DNA from 3 places in the Desulfovibrio sp. UIB00 genome. Region 2 is predicted to be linked to each of the others. Evidence: predicted binding sites of a transcription regulator. Region 2 holds the regulator's gene; each other region holds the start of a gene.

The links. The regulator sigma-54, encoded in region 2, starts transcription at its own class of promoters, with help from an activator protein. The targets are predictions, from matches to a motif close to CTGGCACGGNNNNTGCTT.
Region 1: JMF94_RS04370 (SHOCT domain-containing protein) is a predicted target of sigma-54. The motif match lies at 3,820-3,837, and genes of this name have one in related genera.
Region 3: JMF94_RS14745 (glycyl radical protein) is a predicted target of sigma-54. The motif match lies at 2,903-2,920, and genes of this name have one in related genera.

The regions. Positions count from the first base shown of each region.
Region 1 covers NZ_JAETXJ010000002.1:324,301-329,641, forward strand. Annotated here, with positions in the region: gene hisC (histidinol-phosphate transaminase) at 1-920, opposite strand, end outside; gene JMF94_RS04350 (universal stress protein) at 1,129-1,581, opposite strand; gene JMF94_RS04355 (hypothetical protein) at 1,880-2,392, shown strand; gene JMF94_RS04360 (periplasmic heavy metal sensor) at 2,615-3,217, opposite strand; gene JMF94_RS04365 (hypothetical protein) at 3,291-3,464, opposite strand; gene JMF94_RS04370 (SHOCT domain-containing protein) at 3,506-3,796, opposite strand; gene JMF94_RS04375 (ATP-binding protein) at 4,031-5,341, shown strand, end outside.
Region 2 covers NZ_JAETXJ010000009.1:115,777-121,117, forward strand. Annotated here, with positions in the region: gene JMF94_RS13325 (CTP synthase) at 1-1,284, shown strand, start outside; gene JMF94_RS13330 (hypothetical protein) at 1,312-1,503, shown strand; gene rpoN (RNA polymerase factor sigma-54) at 1,580-3,004, shown strand; gene raiA (ribosome-associated translation inhibitor RaiA) at 3,041-3,580, shown strand; gene rapZ (RNase adapter RapZ) at 3,766-4,716, shown strand; gene JMF94_RS13350 (PTS sugar transporter subunit IIA) at 4,750-5,193, shown strand; gene JMF94_RS13355 (PTS sugar transporter subunit IIB) at 5,195-5,341, shown strand, end outside.
Region 3 covers NZ_JAETXJ010000014.1:42,562-47,902, forward strand. Annotated here, with positions in the region: gene JMF94_RS14740 (glycyl-radical enzyme activating protein) at 1-57, opposite strand, end outside; gene JMF94_RS14745 (glycyl radical protein) at 359-2,833, opposite strand; gene JMF94_RS14750 (double-cubane-cluster-containing anaerobic reductase) at 3,264-4,403, opposite strand; gene JMF94_RS14755 (acyl-CoA dehydratase activase) at 4,435-5,341, opposite strand, start outside.

The DNA of each region.
Region 1 (5,341 bases), on a different contig from region 2:
CTCGGCCACACCTTGCAACCCAGAGCGGTCAGGCCCGTAAACAGCTCCTTGCGGCCTCTGCGCACGGCATCCTGGGTGGCGTTGTAAAAGGTGTCATCAGCCAGAGCCGCCAGAGCCGCTTCTTCTGCCAGAATGTTGACAGAGAAGGGCAGGCGCGCGCGCCAGACAAAGTCCGCCAGATGGTCAGGCAAAATGCCGTAGCCCACGCGCATACCCGCAAGCCCGAAGCTTTTGGAAAACGTGCGCATAAAGGCCGTGTTGCTTGGCATGATGCCGCTCGCCAGCATGGATGCGGCTTTTTCATCTTCGGCAAAGTCCACGTAGGCTTCGTCCACCACCAGCAGACAGTCGGGGGCCTTCTGCGCCAGATCGCGCGCAAGGGCCTCCACGGCAGCGCGCGGGGGGCAAAAGCCCGAGGGATTGTCGGGCGTGGTCACAAAAACAATGCGCGTGTTGGCGTCCACCAGTTCAAGCAGGGCGGCAAAGTTGAAGGAAAAATCTTCCTCAAGGGGTTGCCGTCGGATCTCTACGCCGCAAATACGCCCCTGAATGGGGTAAATGCTGAAACAGGGGTTGAAACACACAATGTTGTGTGCGCCGGGGATCGCCAGAATGCGGATAAGCAGGTCAATGATTTCGTCCGAACCGTTGCCAACAACCACGCGGTGTTCGTCAACGCCGTGGCGCTGGCCCAGCGCCTTTGCCAGTCGCGGATTGCCGCCCTGCGGATACCGAAAGGCCCCGGCCGCGTGGCGTTCCACAGCCTCTCGGGCCAGAGGGGGCATGCCCAGCGGGTTTTCGTTGCTGGCCATCTTGATAACCTGGGGCAGGTTGTACTTATCCTGGATTTCGGCAATGGAAAGGCCGGGAACATAGGCCTTGAGGGCCATAATTTCCTGGCGCACACTGATCTCGGACATGGTTACTCCACCGGTATCGCCCGCAGGGGCGAAGATTCATGGCTGCGCATGGGGCGCAAGGCGTTTTGCGGCGTTTGTCAGTATGTTTCAGCCAGCAAACCATCGCAATGCGACAGCTTGCTGGCTGAAAAAAATGGAAAGCGTGTCTTTCTTTATGGCTCTCGTGCTGGCGCTACTGCGTGCATGCAGGAAGGGCCAGATATGCCTGTTATTCGCCTGCTTCCGTGGGGCGCACGGTCAGCACGGGCATGTCGGCGTTCTTGACTACCTTTTCCGCCACAGAGCCGAAAAGAATGCGGTCAATGCCCTTGCGGCCATGGGTGCCCATAACGATAAGGTCGGCCTTTTCTTCACGGGCGCGGTTGAGGATTTCTTCGGCGGCATAGCCGATGAGCACCTGCCCCTTGGCTTCAACACCCACGAAATTTTCGGCCACAAACGATTCCATGGACTTTTCAGCGCCGGTCACGATTTCGCCGACAAAATTTTCAATGGTGTTGGGCGGTACATGAAAGCCCACATACTGGCTCAGCGAGGGGGCGGTGTATACAACGAGCACGCTCGCATTGAGCCCCTTGGCAAGAAGCACCGCGTATTCGGCAACTTCCTTGCTGTGTTCGGAAAGGTCTACCGCGCAAAGAATCTTCTTGATATTCTTCATGGCAAACTCCTGTTCCCCCAGGTAGGCAGATTGATTAACGGGCTGGCTGAATATGGCCGACCAAGAGGGGGTTGGTTTGGGATCGCAGCCTTTATCCTTTGCCTTCATCTGTAATAAATGGTAGTTTTTTTCGGCACAATAGACAAGACATTTCGCCTAACGCCGCCAAGGGGCAGGGAAATTTTTTCCCCGTAGCTTCTGTCAGCCTGTGAAAAATCAGCCTGTTATGGAAGTGAACCTTTGTGGCAGGATTTTTGCATTTTTTCTGCAACGGCAGTACGCCAACCCTGGAGGCGACATGAAAGTTACCAACGATCAACTTGAGGCGCTGTTACGCCAGCAGAGCCAGACCCCGGGCACAACCCGAGCGCAGACAACGCAGGGTGGCTTTGAGGCGGCATTGAGCGAACAGATGGGCCTTGAAAATGCCGTTGCATCTTCTGCGTTTCCCACAGCGGCTGCGGGGCAGGCTTCGCAGGCATCCATGATCAGTCAGATGCTGCTTGGCTCCACCCAGTCAGAATCGGTAGATGTGGACGAAGACGTTATCCAGAGCGCCTTTTCGCAGGCTTCCGGCACGCTGGACATGTGGGATTCGTACGTTAACGCCCTGGGCTCTTCGGGCCAGAATGGTTCCTTGCGCGAAGCCTATTCCCTGTTGCAGGGGATAGACGGGCAGGTTTCCGCCCTCAAGAACAGCACGGCCTCTGTACGCGGCCAAAATGCTGGGCTTGATTCTCTGGTTAACGAGCTTGACGTGATGACAACGACAGAAAAAATCAAGTTCAACAGGGGCGACTATACCGCATAGTTGTCCGGACAGAAAAACCGCCGTGAAATCAGGGTTTCACGGCGGTTTTTGCTTGTGATCAGCCGTCTGCTCCCAGGAGCGGGCGGTTTTTTTGCGCATGGCGGTCAGTGTGGCATATGCTGCTGTGTAAATGCTCAAGCCTCCGGAATCATGCGGTTCCGGAGGCTTGCTTTATGGAGGCGCGTTGCCCTTAAACGGGCTGCGCGTTGTGCTGCTGCGAGGTTACTTGTTGCCGGTAGCGCCGGACTGCACGGCGTTGTCTGTGGCGCCAGTCGCGCCCATGCCAGCCATGCCGGGGCAGTTGCCGGGGTTCATCATGCCGTTACCCATCATGCCATGCCCCATGCCGTGCCCGCCCATGCGGTGTCCCATGCCCCGGCCCATGCCGTGGCCAGCCATGAAGGGAATGCCCTTGTCAGACATCTGCTTGAGCATTTCGGCCTTGGCGCTGTAAAGCTTAGCGTCGATTTCGCGCAGATCCTTCTGGGCGGCCTTGACGCGGGCGTCGTCGGGCTTGGCGCCAGCGGCGGCAAGGTTGTTCAGTTCAGCCATCTTGGAAAAATGCTGTTGCATGGTGGGCTGTGTTTTTTCAACAAAGCTCTGGTGAATCTGCTGCATGGTTTCCATCTGCTCGCTGGACAATCCCATGCCAGGGCCCATGCCGTAACCCATGCCGGGGCCCATACCCATGCCCATGCCTGTACCGGGGCCCATGCCTGCGGGGCCGTGTCCGTCGCCGTTCCGGGCGGAGGCAATGCCCGAAAGGCCGAGGAAGATGGCAAGGGTAAGGGCCGCGCCGCTGGTAACGATCTTGGAGGTCTTCATTGTAATATTTCCTTTTGGTTTGATGGTATTTGCGCGTTGGTTGGGAGGTTATTTGCGCAGGCTGACGGAAAGCTTATCGCCCGTAGCCATGCCCGTGGCCGTGGGGGCCGTGCGAGCCGGATTGACCGTTGCCGCACCAGGGGGAGCTGATCTGGGTATCCGCCGTATTGGCGGCAGAGGCGTTTACGGCAAAGGCCAGCACCAGGGCCAGGGAGGCGAAAATCAGGGTAAGCTTGAGAGATTTCATGAATATTCTCCTTTATATCGGCCTGCTGAATGCAGAGCCGTTTAGATGGATTTTTTCAGTTTTTCGTATTCCTCAAGAGTGATTTCTCCAGAGGCCAACCGCCTTTTAAGAATCGCCATGGAATCTGTATAATCCATGTTTCTTCTCTGCGACGGGAATATTCTGCTGATAAAAGCGACCGCAAGGGAAATAATCAGTATCATGAATATGAGGTGCGTCATGCCATTTCCCCATCCCATTACGCTTCCTATATCGCAGCCATACATATCCGTATCCTCAATGTGACGTTGCGCCGTCAGTTTGTTATTTGTCTTCTGATTGGTGCTGCGCATTTCTGCGCCGTTTGATGCTGTATAGGCAAAGGCCGTGCCAAGATGAGTAAAGCACTGTAACTATATAAATTTATTGTATTAACTTGAATTGATAAATCCCCAGCGTTCTCTGTCTGGATTGATGTTGCCCATTTTTTACTCAGTTTTCTGGTCAGCTATCCAATTTTTACCGGGGGGCTTGCGGGGTGAGTAAAAAATACATACTAATGATGCTGCGCCGTTGAGGAAACACTCATGATCCGTTTTCGCCCATCTCTCTCCCAGCGCTTGTCGCGCATGGGCCTTTCACCCTGGATGCTGCTTGGGGCAGCCCTTATTCTCGGCCTGACACTGGTGGGGCTTTCCGTGCGCAGCAACCAGCGCGAGCGGGCCTTTATGGTGCACAACCTTACGGACAGGGCCGAGGCGCTCATCTGGGCGCTTGAAGCCGGAACCCGTACGGGCCTGCGCCTCAGCCCCGGCACAGTGCTTGGCCTGCGCCCGCTGCTCAGCGAAACGGCCCGCCAACCCGGCATTCTCTATATGGCTGTTACCGATGTGAGCGGGGCCATACTTGCCCAGAGCGGCGACAGCTCGCCGATTCCCGGCGTGCCGGATGACGCCGCTCCGGAATTTTCTCCCACTCCCATGATGGTGCAGCCTCAGGATATCCCCCCCCTTGCAGATGTTTCAGACCGGCCCATGTGGCGGGTGCGCAATGTGGATGGAAAAGAAGTTTTTGAGGTTTTTCGGGTATTTGCGCCCCTGAGTCGTTCACATGGGCAACAGCACATGGGTGGGCAACAGCATATGGGCGGCGGGCACGGCTCCCACGGCATGGGCATGATGGGCCGCATGCTGGGGCGTTCCCCTGATATTGACGGGCCTGACCCCAATGATGTGTTTGACAATCCGCCGCCACCCCCTCCCGCACGAGGAGGGTTTGGTGGCCGTCCCGGTCCTGAGGCCCCCCGGCAGGTGGTGGGCGTGGCTCTGGTGGGCTTTGACGCGCGCCCCTTTGAGGATGCTCTGGCGCAGGACGCGCGCAACAACCTGCTCTCTGCCGCGCTTGCGGCCGCATTGGGGTTGGCTGGTTTTGTGTCCCTGTTCTGGATGCATAACAACCGTCGCTGGCGGCGTATTGTGCGCGATCAGCAAGTCATGGCCGCAGAAGTTGTGGCAAACCTCCCCCTTGGCCTTGTGATCAGTGATCCCAACGGGCGTATTGCCATGATCAACGACACGGCTCTGTCCATGTTCGGCAAGCAGCGCGCAGAAATATTTCCTTCTGGCACGGAGGATTCTCAGGGTGGTGCAGACAAGCCCGGCAGGGCTGCGCGGGCACGGCGGCTGCGCAGTCTGCCCGGTCTGGAGTGGGAAGCCCTGGTGGGTAAACTGGTTAAGGGATCGCGCATTTTGGAGCAGGAAACAACGCTCGCCGTGCCGGGAATCAAGCCGTTGACCATCAGCCTTGGCGGCGCGGCCATGCGCAACGAGGACGGCGCTTTTTTGGGCAACGTGTTTGTGTTGCGCGACATTACGGAAATGAAGCGCCTTCAGGCTGAC
Region 2 (5,341 bases):
GATGAAATCAAGAGCGTGGTGCTCTCCCTTTCCGAAGGCGAAGATGCGCCTGATGTCGCCATTATCGAAATCGGCGGCACTGTGGGCGACATTGAAGGCCTGCCCTTTCTTGAGGCCATCCGCCAGTTGCGTTCCGACCTTGGACGCGACAACTGCCTGAACATCCACCTTACGCTGGTGCCTTACCTTCGCAGCGCTGGCGAGCACAAAACCAAGCCCACCCAGCACAGCGTCAAGGAACTGCTTTCCATCGGCATTCAGCCCGACATTATTCTGTGCCGCTGCGAGCAGAGCATCCCCGAAGAACTGCGCCGCAAGATCGCCCTGTTCTGCAATGTGGATCAGGACGCCGTGTTCTCTTCGGTGGACGTGAACAATATTTATGAAGTGCCGCTCAAGTTCTATGAAGAAGGCTTTGACCAGAAGGTAGCCATCATGCTGCGCCTGCCCGCGCGCAATGCCCACCTTGAAGCCTGGGAAAAGCTCGTGAGCGACTGCGCCAACCCCAAGGGCAAGGTCACCATTGCCATTGTGGGCAAGTACGTTGACCTCAAGGAAGCCTACAAGAGCCTGCACGAAGCCCTCATTCACGGCGGCGTTGCCAACCGCGTTGAAGTGGAGCTGCGCTACGTCAATTCCGAGAATGTGGACGAAAGCAACTGTGCGGAATCCTTCAAGGGCTGTCATGGTATTCTTGTGCCCGGCGGCTTTGGATATCGCGGCGTGGAAGGCAAGATTGCCGCCATCCGTTATGCGCGTGAAAACAACATTCCCTTCTTTGGCATCTGCCTTGGCATGCAGTGCGCGGTTATCGAATTTGCCCGCCACGTGGCAAACCTTGATGACGCCAATTCGGAAGAATTCAACCCGCTTTCTGATCACAAGGTCATCTACCTTATGACCGAGTGGTTCGACTTCCGCACCAAGAACGTTGAAAAACGCGACGCGGGCAGCGACAAGGGCGGCACCATGCGCCTTGGCTCCTACCCCTGCAAGGTGCAGCCCGATACCAAGGCCTTTGTGGCCTACAAGAAGGGCATGGTTGATGAACGTCACCGCCATCGCTACGAATTCAACAATGCCTTCAAGGAAATGCTGGGCGAAAAGGGCATGGTTTTCAGCGGCACCGCCCCTGACGATTCGCTTGTGGAAATCATTGAGCTGAAGAACCACCCCTGGTTCCTTGGCTGCCAGTTCCATCCCGAATTCAAGTCCCGGCCCATGAACGCGCATCCGCTGTTCCGCGAATTTATCGGAGCGGCGAAAAAGTTCGCCAAGGTGTAATTAGCGGCGCTAACGCAGCGAGGCTTTTTGATTTTCACCAAGCTTGGGTATCGCAAAATCGCGCAAAAAGGGGAGGGCATTGCCTTCCCCTTTTTTGGTGCGCAGATTATTTTCAACGGCGCAAATGCTGCGCCAAATCTGGATTTTTGGCGCTGGCAGCCTTTGCTGCTGGTTGGCGATACCGCGAACCTGATCTTGCAACTGTTAGCTATTGCATAATTTTTGCAGATGTGGCACAGTACTTGTAAACAGATAAGTCTATAGTCCTATGGCTAGTTAAGGCAAAAGAGCACACATGGCACTGGAACTACGGCAGCAACTTAAGCTGTCACAGCAACTGGTAATGACCCCGCAATTGCAGCAGGCAATCAAGCTGTTGCAACTCTCACGCGTGGAACTTCTGGAAACTGTGCAGCAGGAACTGCTTGAAAACCCCTTTCTCGAAGAATCTTCACTTACGGACGATGCCTCCCAGGAGCAGCACGAGGAAAGCCGCGAAGCCCCAAAGGAGGAAGTGTACGACAGGGAACTGGCCAAGGACGCCGACTGGGAAGATTACCTCGGTGAGTTTGCCAGCACCCCCCGCCTTTCGCAGTCGCGCGAGTTTGAACTTGCCGAAGAAATTTCGCCTCTCGAAGCCCGATATGCGGCCAAGCCCACCCTTGAGGGGCATCTTTTCTGGCAGTTGCGCCTTTCGTCGCTGACAGAAGAGCAGAAGGCCATTGGCGAGGTCATTATCGGCAACCTCTCCTCCGCCGGGTACCTGCAAGCCAGCATTGAAGAAGTGGCCGAAATGGCCCAGGTCGCGCCCGAGGCAGTGCTGCCCGTGCTTGAGAGGGTGCAGCTTTTTGATCCCATCGGCGTTGCCGCGCGCGATGCGCGCGAATGCCTGATGGTGCAGATCAAGAGCCTCAATTACGCCCGCGACCCAATCCTCGTGGAGCTGGTAGAATCGCACCTCGAAGACCTCGAGGCCAAGCGCTACAAGCCCCTGCTGCGCAAGTTCAAGCTCGATATGGAAGAGCTCAAGGAGTATCTGGATATCATCCAGAGCCTTGACCCATTGCCCGGCGCAAGTTTTGGCGGCGGCGAGCCAACCTACGTAAGCCCCGATGCCTATTTGTACAAGATGGGCGATGAATTTGTGATTTTGCTCAATGATGACGGCCTGCCCCAGTTGCAGCTTTCGGCCATGAGCCAGATGAACATTGGCGGCTCTGAGAAGGAAAAGGACTACTGCGCAGAAAAGATCCGCTCCGCCTCATGGCTTATCAAGAGCCTGTATCAGCGCCAGCGCACGCTTTATAAGGTTATGGAAAGCATTGTGCGCCACCAGCAGCCATTTTTTGAAGACGGCGTGACCAAGCTCGCGCCGCTCATTCTCAAGGATATTGCTGACGACATCAGCATGCACGAATCAACGGTGAGCCGCATTACCACCAACAAGTATGTGGCAACGCCCCACGGCATCTTTGAATTGAAGTTTTTCTTTAACAGCGGCCTTGAACTCGATGACGGAAGCCAGGTAGGCTCAGAAAGCGTCAAGGCTCTGATCAAGAAATTCATCTCTGAGGAAGATACCCGATCCCCCCTCAGCGATGAGCGTATCGGCGAAATGCTCAAGGAGCGTCTCAAGGTCAATATTGCGCGGCGCACGGTGGCAAAATACCGCACGGCGCTTGATATTCCATCTTCGTCAAGGCGCAAGGAGCATTTCTGATTCCCCGTCGAGTGGCTCAATACTTAGGAGGAACTTATGAACATCTCATTTGCTTTCAAGAACTTTGAAGCCTCCGAACATCTGAAGAAGTATGCCCGTCGCCGCATGGAAAAGCTGGGACGGTTTTTTGGCAAGGCCTCTGGCCTTGAAGTTGTCGTTGTGCTGACAGTCGACAAGTTCCGTCATCGCTGCGAAGTGACCGTTACGGGCGAAGGCCTGCACATCAACGCCACGGAGCAGACTTCGGACATGTACGCCGCCATTGACCTTGTGACAGACAAGGTTGAATCGCAGATCAAGCGCCAGGTGGCCCGCGTAAAGGCCCAGCGGCGGCACGCCCGCAATACGGATGTGGACGTGTTTACCTACAACCTCGATGCCGAAGCCGACGTGCAGCAGCCCGTTGACGGCACCGACCGCCTCGCCACCAAGCCCCTGCATCTGGATGAAGCGCTCATGCAGCTTGATTCCATCGGCAGCGAGTTTCTGGTGTTCTTTAATGCAGAAAACAACCGCATCAATGTGGTATACCGCACCAAGGTGAACGGCTATGCCCTCATTGACCCCGTGTTGTAATCGTTCATAATGAGGGGGCGGGCTGGCAACGGCTCGCCCCCGTCTCAGGCGCACCCCCTGCCGGTTGCCGCGCAATGGCCCTCACCTGGGCTTGAGCGCGGCGCGGATTTGGCAACGTCCGTCAGAAGCCTGTGGCGTACAACCCCGGCTGCAAACGGCGATCTGACCCCGAAGAGGCGAATGTCATGAAGGATTCCGCGCAGATACCCGCCACAGATTCCACCCTTGCCGCAAAGCCTGATGCCGACGCGCCCGTTCCCGGCGTGGATGTGCAGGTGTGCATTGTCACGGGCCTTTCCGGCGCTGGCAAAAGCACAGCGCTCAAGGTTTTTGAAGACATGGGCCATTTTGTGGTCGATGGGCTGCCCGTGAGCCTTGTCATGGAAATGGTGGACATGATGTCGCGCCCCTCCATGAGCCACTTCAAGGGTATTGCTCTGGGTATGGATCTGCGCCAGAGCAATTTTGTGGAAGATATCAACGATTGCCTGAGCATGCTCGCGGGCAAAAACATCCGCCCCATGCTGCTTTTTCTTGAGGCCAACAATCAGGAACTCATTCGCCGCTATGCCTCGACCCGCCGCCCGCATCCGCTGGAGCGCGAGGGCATGGGCCTTGAGGCGGCGCTGCTGGCAGAGCGCAGCAGCCTGCGCCCCCTGCGTGAAATGGCTGATCTGGTCATCGACACCTCGCGTTTCTCCATCCACGACCTGCGGCGCGCCATTCAGAAGCGCTGGAGCGGCAACAAGGGCAAGCTGCGGGCCATCAGGGTCAACGTGATTTCTTTCGGTTTCAAATATGGTGTGCCGCGTGAGGCTGATCTGGTTTTTGACCTGCGTTTTCTGGCAAATCCCTATTTTGTGGAAGAGCTGCGGCCCATGAGCGGCAAGGACAAACCCGTTGCCGACTATGTGTTCAATTCGCCCCATGCCCGCGAATATCGCGACAAGCTGGTTGATCTGCTGTTTTTTATGCTGCCGCTCATGGAGGCCGAAGGCCGCTACCGCATAACCGTGGCCGTGGGCTGTACCGGCGGCCGCCACCGCTCTGTGGCAATGGCCGAAGAAATTTTACAGGCGCTGCGGCAGGCTGATTATCCGGCTTTTCTGGAGCATCGGCACCTTGAACTTGGCTAAAAAAGCTGGCACGTTCTGTTGCGTGAGGTTGTCATGACGGACGAAAACAAGAAGACTCAGGTTGGAATCATTCTGGTTTCGCATGCCGACTATGGTTCGGCCATGCTGCGCACCGCCGAATTCATACTCGGGCAGCAGAGCGATTGCAGCTCCATCAGTGTTGACGTGGCGCACGAGGTTTCCGAAACCGTTCGCCGCCTTACGGACGCAACCCAGCGGCTCGACAAGGGCGCGGGCGTCATTATTCTTACCGATATGTTTGGCGGCACGCCCACCAATCTTGCGCTTTCGCTGCTGGCAACCCACAAGGTCGAGGTTGTTACCGGCGTGAACCTGCCCATGCTGCTCAAGGTGTTTACCTCGCGCGACAAGGAGCTTGAAGAAGTGGCCCGCATCGCTGGCGAGGCAGGCGCAAAAGGTATTGTGGTTGCGGGCAGCATGCTGCGCAACAAAGCCCGTGATAAAGCCGATAGCTAGTATGTGGTTTCGCGTGGACAATCGCCTGGTTCACGGCCAGGTCATCGAAGCCTGGTTACCCTACACAGGGGCGCGACATCTGGTGGTAGCCAACGACGAACTTGCGGACGACATAATGCGGCAGCAGATAATTGAACTGGCAGTGCCG
Region 3 (5,341 bases), on a different contig from region 2:
GTGCACGCTGAACTTCTGTATATTAAAAACAACACCTTGTACTTGTGCGTCAGTCATGGGGTCATCCTTGGTGTGCGGCCAGCCCTGGCGCGCCGTTGGAGGAAATTCAAAGGGGGAAGGGATTGCTCCCCTCCCCCCGGAGCGTTGGCAAGGTCAACGCGGTCAGAAATCAGGAGCAGATGGCGGGCTTGCGCTCTGTTAAACGGCTGATTTCCGCGCTTTAAATTTGCGGGAGGGGCATCCCCCCTCCCCTGACGGTCTGTTTGTTTGAGGGTTTTGGAGAGTATCGCTGCGAGGGGCCTTTGGTATCCGGCAAGAAACTTGACGCAGTCCGGCAAAAGCCCCTCGCGACGATATTTTAGAACTGGGCGTGTTCGGTACGGTCGATGATGTCGTTCTGCAGATCGCGGGAAAGATCGCAGAAGTACGCGCTGTACCCTGCAATACGCACCAGCAGGCTGCGGTAGTTGTCGGGTTCTTTCTGAGCGTTGAGCAGGGTCTGCCTGTTCACGATGTTGAACTGCAGGTGCCACAGCTTGAGGTCGCACCAGGTGCGGATAAGGTTCACGATCTTCTCGGTGCCTTCATCGCCGGAAACGCACTTGGGCGACAGCTTGATGTTCAGCAGGCGGGAAGCGCGGTTGGTCATGCCGTAGTTCTTGGAATGGTAGTTGGAGAGCAGAACCGCAGTGGGGCCGTTCTTGTCCGCGCCGTGCGAAGCGGAAGAACCGTCGGAAAGCGCCGTCCAGGCATGGCGGCCGTTGGGTGTGGCGGAAACCACCTTGCCAAAGGGCACGTGCGAGGTGATGGGCACGTAGCGCACGTCCACATGCACGCCGCGATCACGGGAACTCTTTTCGGCTTCCACCTGGGTGAAGCGGTCTACGTCCTTGGCAATGCTATCCACATAGGGATCGTTGTTGCCGTAGCAGGGGGCGTTGCGCAGCATTTCGCGCACGGGTTCGGCGCCCTTGAAGTCGGCCTTGCAGGCTTCCACCACTTCTTTCATGCTCAGGCGCTTTTCTTCAAACACCAGCTTTTTGATGGCGGCAAGGGAGTCAACCACGGTGCCGTAGCCCAGGAATTCAAAGTAGGAGTAATCCACACCACCGGGGATCTTTTCGCAGTGCAGATCCATGAGGTTTTCCATGCACAGGTTGTGCAGCACGGAAGAAAGCGGCGCTGCAAAGTGCTGCGGGCGCAGTTTGTCCACCACATGCTGCTGCTGGAAGGCCTTGCGCAGCAGGTTGAGGTGCTGGGCCTTGTAAGCTTCGTAAAAGTCTTCCCAGCTCTTGAAGGAAGTCGCTTCGCCCGTTTCAAGGCCCACAACTTCATCGCCGTAGTGCTGCATGCGGCCATTGTACATGGTCATTTCAAGGGCGGTGGCAAAGTTCACGTACACGCAACCGGAGGTGTAGGTATCGCGGTTGGGCATGCGCGTTTCTGTGCAGCCGGAAACGGCGTAGTCCAGAGCTTCGTTGACCGGGCAGCCCTTGATGGTGTTGAGGAACACCACTTCTTCATCGTTGATGAGCTTGGGGAAGCCGGAGCCGTCCTTGATGGTCAGGGCCACTTCGCGCAGGAAGCGTTCGGGCGAACGGGAGTGGATGCGCGCGGCAAGGTCGGGGTAGTTGAGCGGGAATTCGCGCTTGGATTCAAGGAACAGGTAGGTCAGGTCATTGGTGGCGTCTTCGCCTTCGGGGGTCTGGCCGCCGATGGTCACGGCTTCCCAGTGGGCATAACCTTCCTGAAATTCAACGCCCGTGGGGTTGATGTACAGGTCGATGAACTGGGCCATATCGACCCACATGCATTCGAGCAGTTCCTTGGCTTCTTCGCGGGTGATGATGCCTTCTTCAATGTCTTTTTTGTACAGGGGGTACAGATACTGATCCATGCGGCCATTGGAAATGATGGCGCTGGCCTTCTGCTCGATGCGCGAGAACATCTGCACAAACCACTGGCACTGCATGGCTTCGCGGAAGCTGCGGGCAGGGTGTGCGGGCACGTGATCGCAGGTTTCGGCGATCTGGAGCAACTCGGCCTTACGCTTGGCATTGCCTTCCTTGGCGGCAAGTTCGCGGGCCAGATCGGCGTGGCGCTTGGCCCAGATCATGATGGAGTCGCACACAAGGATCATGGCTTCGAGGAAGGGCTTTTTGTCCCACAGATCAACGGAGTTGGTCAGATCAAGGGTGGCAAGCTTTTCGCGGGCTTCTTTCTGAATGTCGAGGAAGCCGCGCTTGATGACCTTTTCGTAGTCCGGCACCCACTGAAGGGCCGAACGGTAGGACGAGGTTTCGCTCACCACGAATTTGGACTTGAGGCCACGTTCGTCCACATAGGTGACGTTGCGGATTTCGGCAGGCAGGGTCTTGTTGAGGTGTTCATGGTAGGTCTTGCCTTCCCAGTAGGGGGCGATCTCTTCCATAACAACCTTGATGTCTTCCTGCGAAATCTGGAAGGGGCTCTTGTCGCGGTGCTCCAGGTCGGCCAGCACTTCGCGGTAAAAGTCGCCGTCTATTTCAGGATACAGAATGCCGTAACGGCCAAACTTGCCCACGCGGCCAGCAATAAGCTGGTTGGGGGTAATGTAGACGGTGATTTTTTCGGCCACGTTTTTCAGTGCCTTGGCCCAGCGCAGGGTCAGCAGTTCGCCTTCGGTTTCGCGCATGGATTCGGTGAAATACTTGGCGCGCTCAACGTCCACATGGGGGAGGCTGAACTGGTTCTGTTCCAGAATGCCGTAAACGCGCTCGCGCCCTTTACGGTCAACGCTCTTATTGACAACGCGTTCTTCCTGGGGGGACATGCAGCAACCGCACTGACTCATGATGAAACTCCTGAATGGTGATTATGTTCAAGCGAGATGCTTGTGATATTCATCTCAATGACCACCTATGAGCATCATCCGTGCCATTACAATTAACACCCTGTAATATTTATATATTTTTAGATTGCCTCAAAAGTTTCAGAATCTTCCGGCTATTCCCATTGTTGTAAATTTGCAACATTTTTTTCATAACATGCTAAATTTACATTATAATTTAAAAAAGTGTTTTTTTGCAACAGTGCAAAAAAACACTTTTTCACAAGCGGGTGGCTCAAATGCCATCGCAGCTTCCTGATTACATGATTCTTGATGACCGGATGCTTTACCGTTTTCCAACAGTTTGGCGGCCAGGCTCCCCCATTACGGTAATACCTGGCCGCCTTGTACGCATGCAATGTGCACACCTGCGCGGCGTGCCAATCGCCTGCTTTTACAGCATTTCGATAAACGCTTCTATGCGAACCTTGAGCTGCTCCGTATCCGTTTCAGAGTAGTCTGTTTCGATTTGCAGGAAGGGCAACTGCAAGGATTCCTGAACAAATTTTTTGAGGGAGGACGATTCCACCGCATAGGTCTGGCAACCCTGCCAGGTCAGGTCAACCACAGCATCCACTGCGAAATCTGCCGCCAGTTCCTTGATGGCTTCATAACGGCGGGGGTTGGGCGACATGACGGCACAGGGCACGTCCAGATAGCGGCGGGCCATCTCGGTCAGCGGGTCGCCCTGCTCGTCCATCATCACGCGGGTTTTCTTATAGCCGGAGCAGTTATCAAGGCAAACCACGCTGCCGCCGCATTCTTCGATCAGGCGCACAACCTTGTGCGACCCCATACCCACAGGAACGCCCGTCAGCAGTATGCGCGGCGCGCTTGCGGCAACTCCTGCCTGACCCGCATCGGCCATTTTGCCAAGTTCGTCCGCCAGTTCCAGCATCATGGAAATGCCTTTTTCCTTGTCGGGGAAGAAGGACGTTTTGAACCCGATTTCCAGCAGCTCCATACCCGTAATGGGCGAGGGCTTGCGCTTTGCAAGATCCATAACGGCCTTGAGGGCCATACGCTCACGGTTCATGAGCTTGATGGCGTCGCGCAGTTTTTGCTCTGTGATGGATACGCCAAATTCTTTTTCCAGATAGGCGACGAGCAGTTCAAACTGATGCCTCCAGTAGGCAAGGGCATCATCATTCTGCACCTGGGGCAGTTGCAGCAGAAAAACTGGCTTGTAGGCTGCAAGCAGCTCGTACATTTTCTTTTTGCCGTCACAGGTGGTGTCGGCCACAACTACGTCAGCAGCGCTCAGATAGGGGCAGCTGTCTTTAAGCGCAAAGCCGAAGCTGCTCTTGATAAGCGGACAAAGGGCGCGGGGCAGCATTTCTTCTGCTGCGGGAATGGAATCGTTGCGGGTGCCGCACAAAGAAACGGGAATGGCCCCGGCGGCCACCGCTATTTCAGAAGGGCTGTACAGGCAGTATTGGCCCACAACTTTCTTGCCCTCCCTCTTGGCCTCCTGCACTGCCAGAGCGTTTTTTTCAAAAGCGGTAATAATGCTGTCAAAGCTGGCACACTTCATGATGCTTTCCTTCCTTGTGAGGTTATTGAGGTTATCGCTGTGTAGTGAGAGCACGGTCTTTTTTCGCATACAAATCTGCGGCAATCAGGGCCGCCCCCAGCGCACCCACAGTCTGCGGGTCGTGGGGCACCTGAACTGTCAGGCCAAGTTCGTCTGAAAGAATGGCCGCAAAGGCGGGGCTTGTTGCCAGACCGCCGGTAAATACGCATTCCCCCTGCATGGGGATACGCCGGGCAAGGGCGCACATTCTGCGGGCAATGGCGCGGAACACCCCGGCTGCTATATCTTGCGGCGGTGTGCTGCGGGCCAGCAGGCCCACAATTTCCGTTTCTGCAAACACGGCGCACATGCTAGAGATGGCCACAGGCTTGCCAGTGGCGGCAGCCTTGCCCAGCTCGTCCAGCGGCATGTTCAAAATGCCCGAGAGCACCTGCAAAAAACGTCCGGTTCCTGCCGCGCACTTGTCGTTCATCAAAAAATCGCGCACTGCGCCCGGCTTGCTGGCGGATTTGAGCGCGCCCAGGCTGCCCGTAACGCCTGACGCATCCAGACTGGCAGCATCAAGACTGGCTGCCTCCGCCTCTCGCGGAATATCCAGGCTTATCACCTTGCTGTCCTGCCCGCCGATATCGAGCACAAGCCCCGCGCGGGGGAAAAGATGCGCGGCGCCCCGTGCGTGGCAACTGATCTCCGTCACCGTTTTGTCGGCAAAAGGCAGGGCGATGCGCCCGTAACCCGTGGCCGTTACATGCCTCAGATCGTTGCGCGCCATTGCCGCAGCCTCGCAGGCATTGTTGAGCGCAAATTCGCCCGCCTCGGCGGTATTCCAGCCTGTGGGCAGCACTGCCCGCCCGGCAATCTGCGAGCAGCCGTTGGGCAGCAGCTCAAGCACAACGGCCTTTGCAGCCACAGAACCAACATCAATTCCAGCTACATAC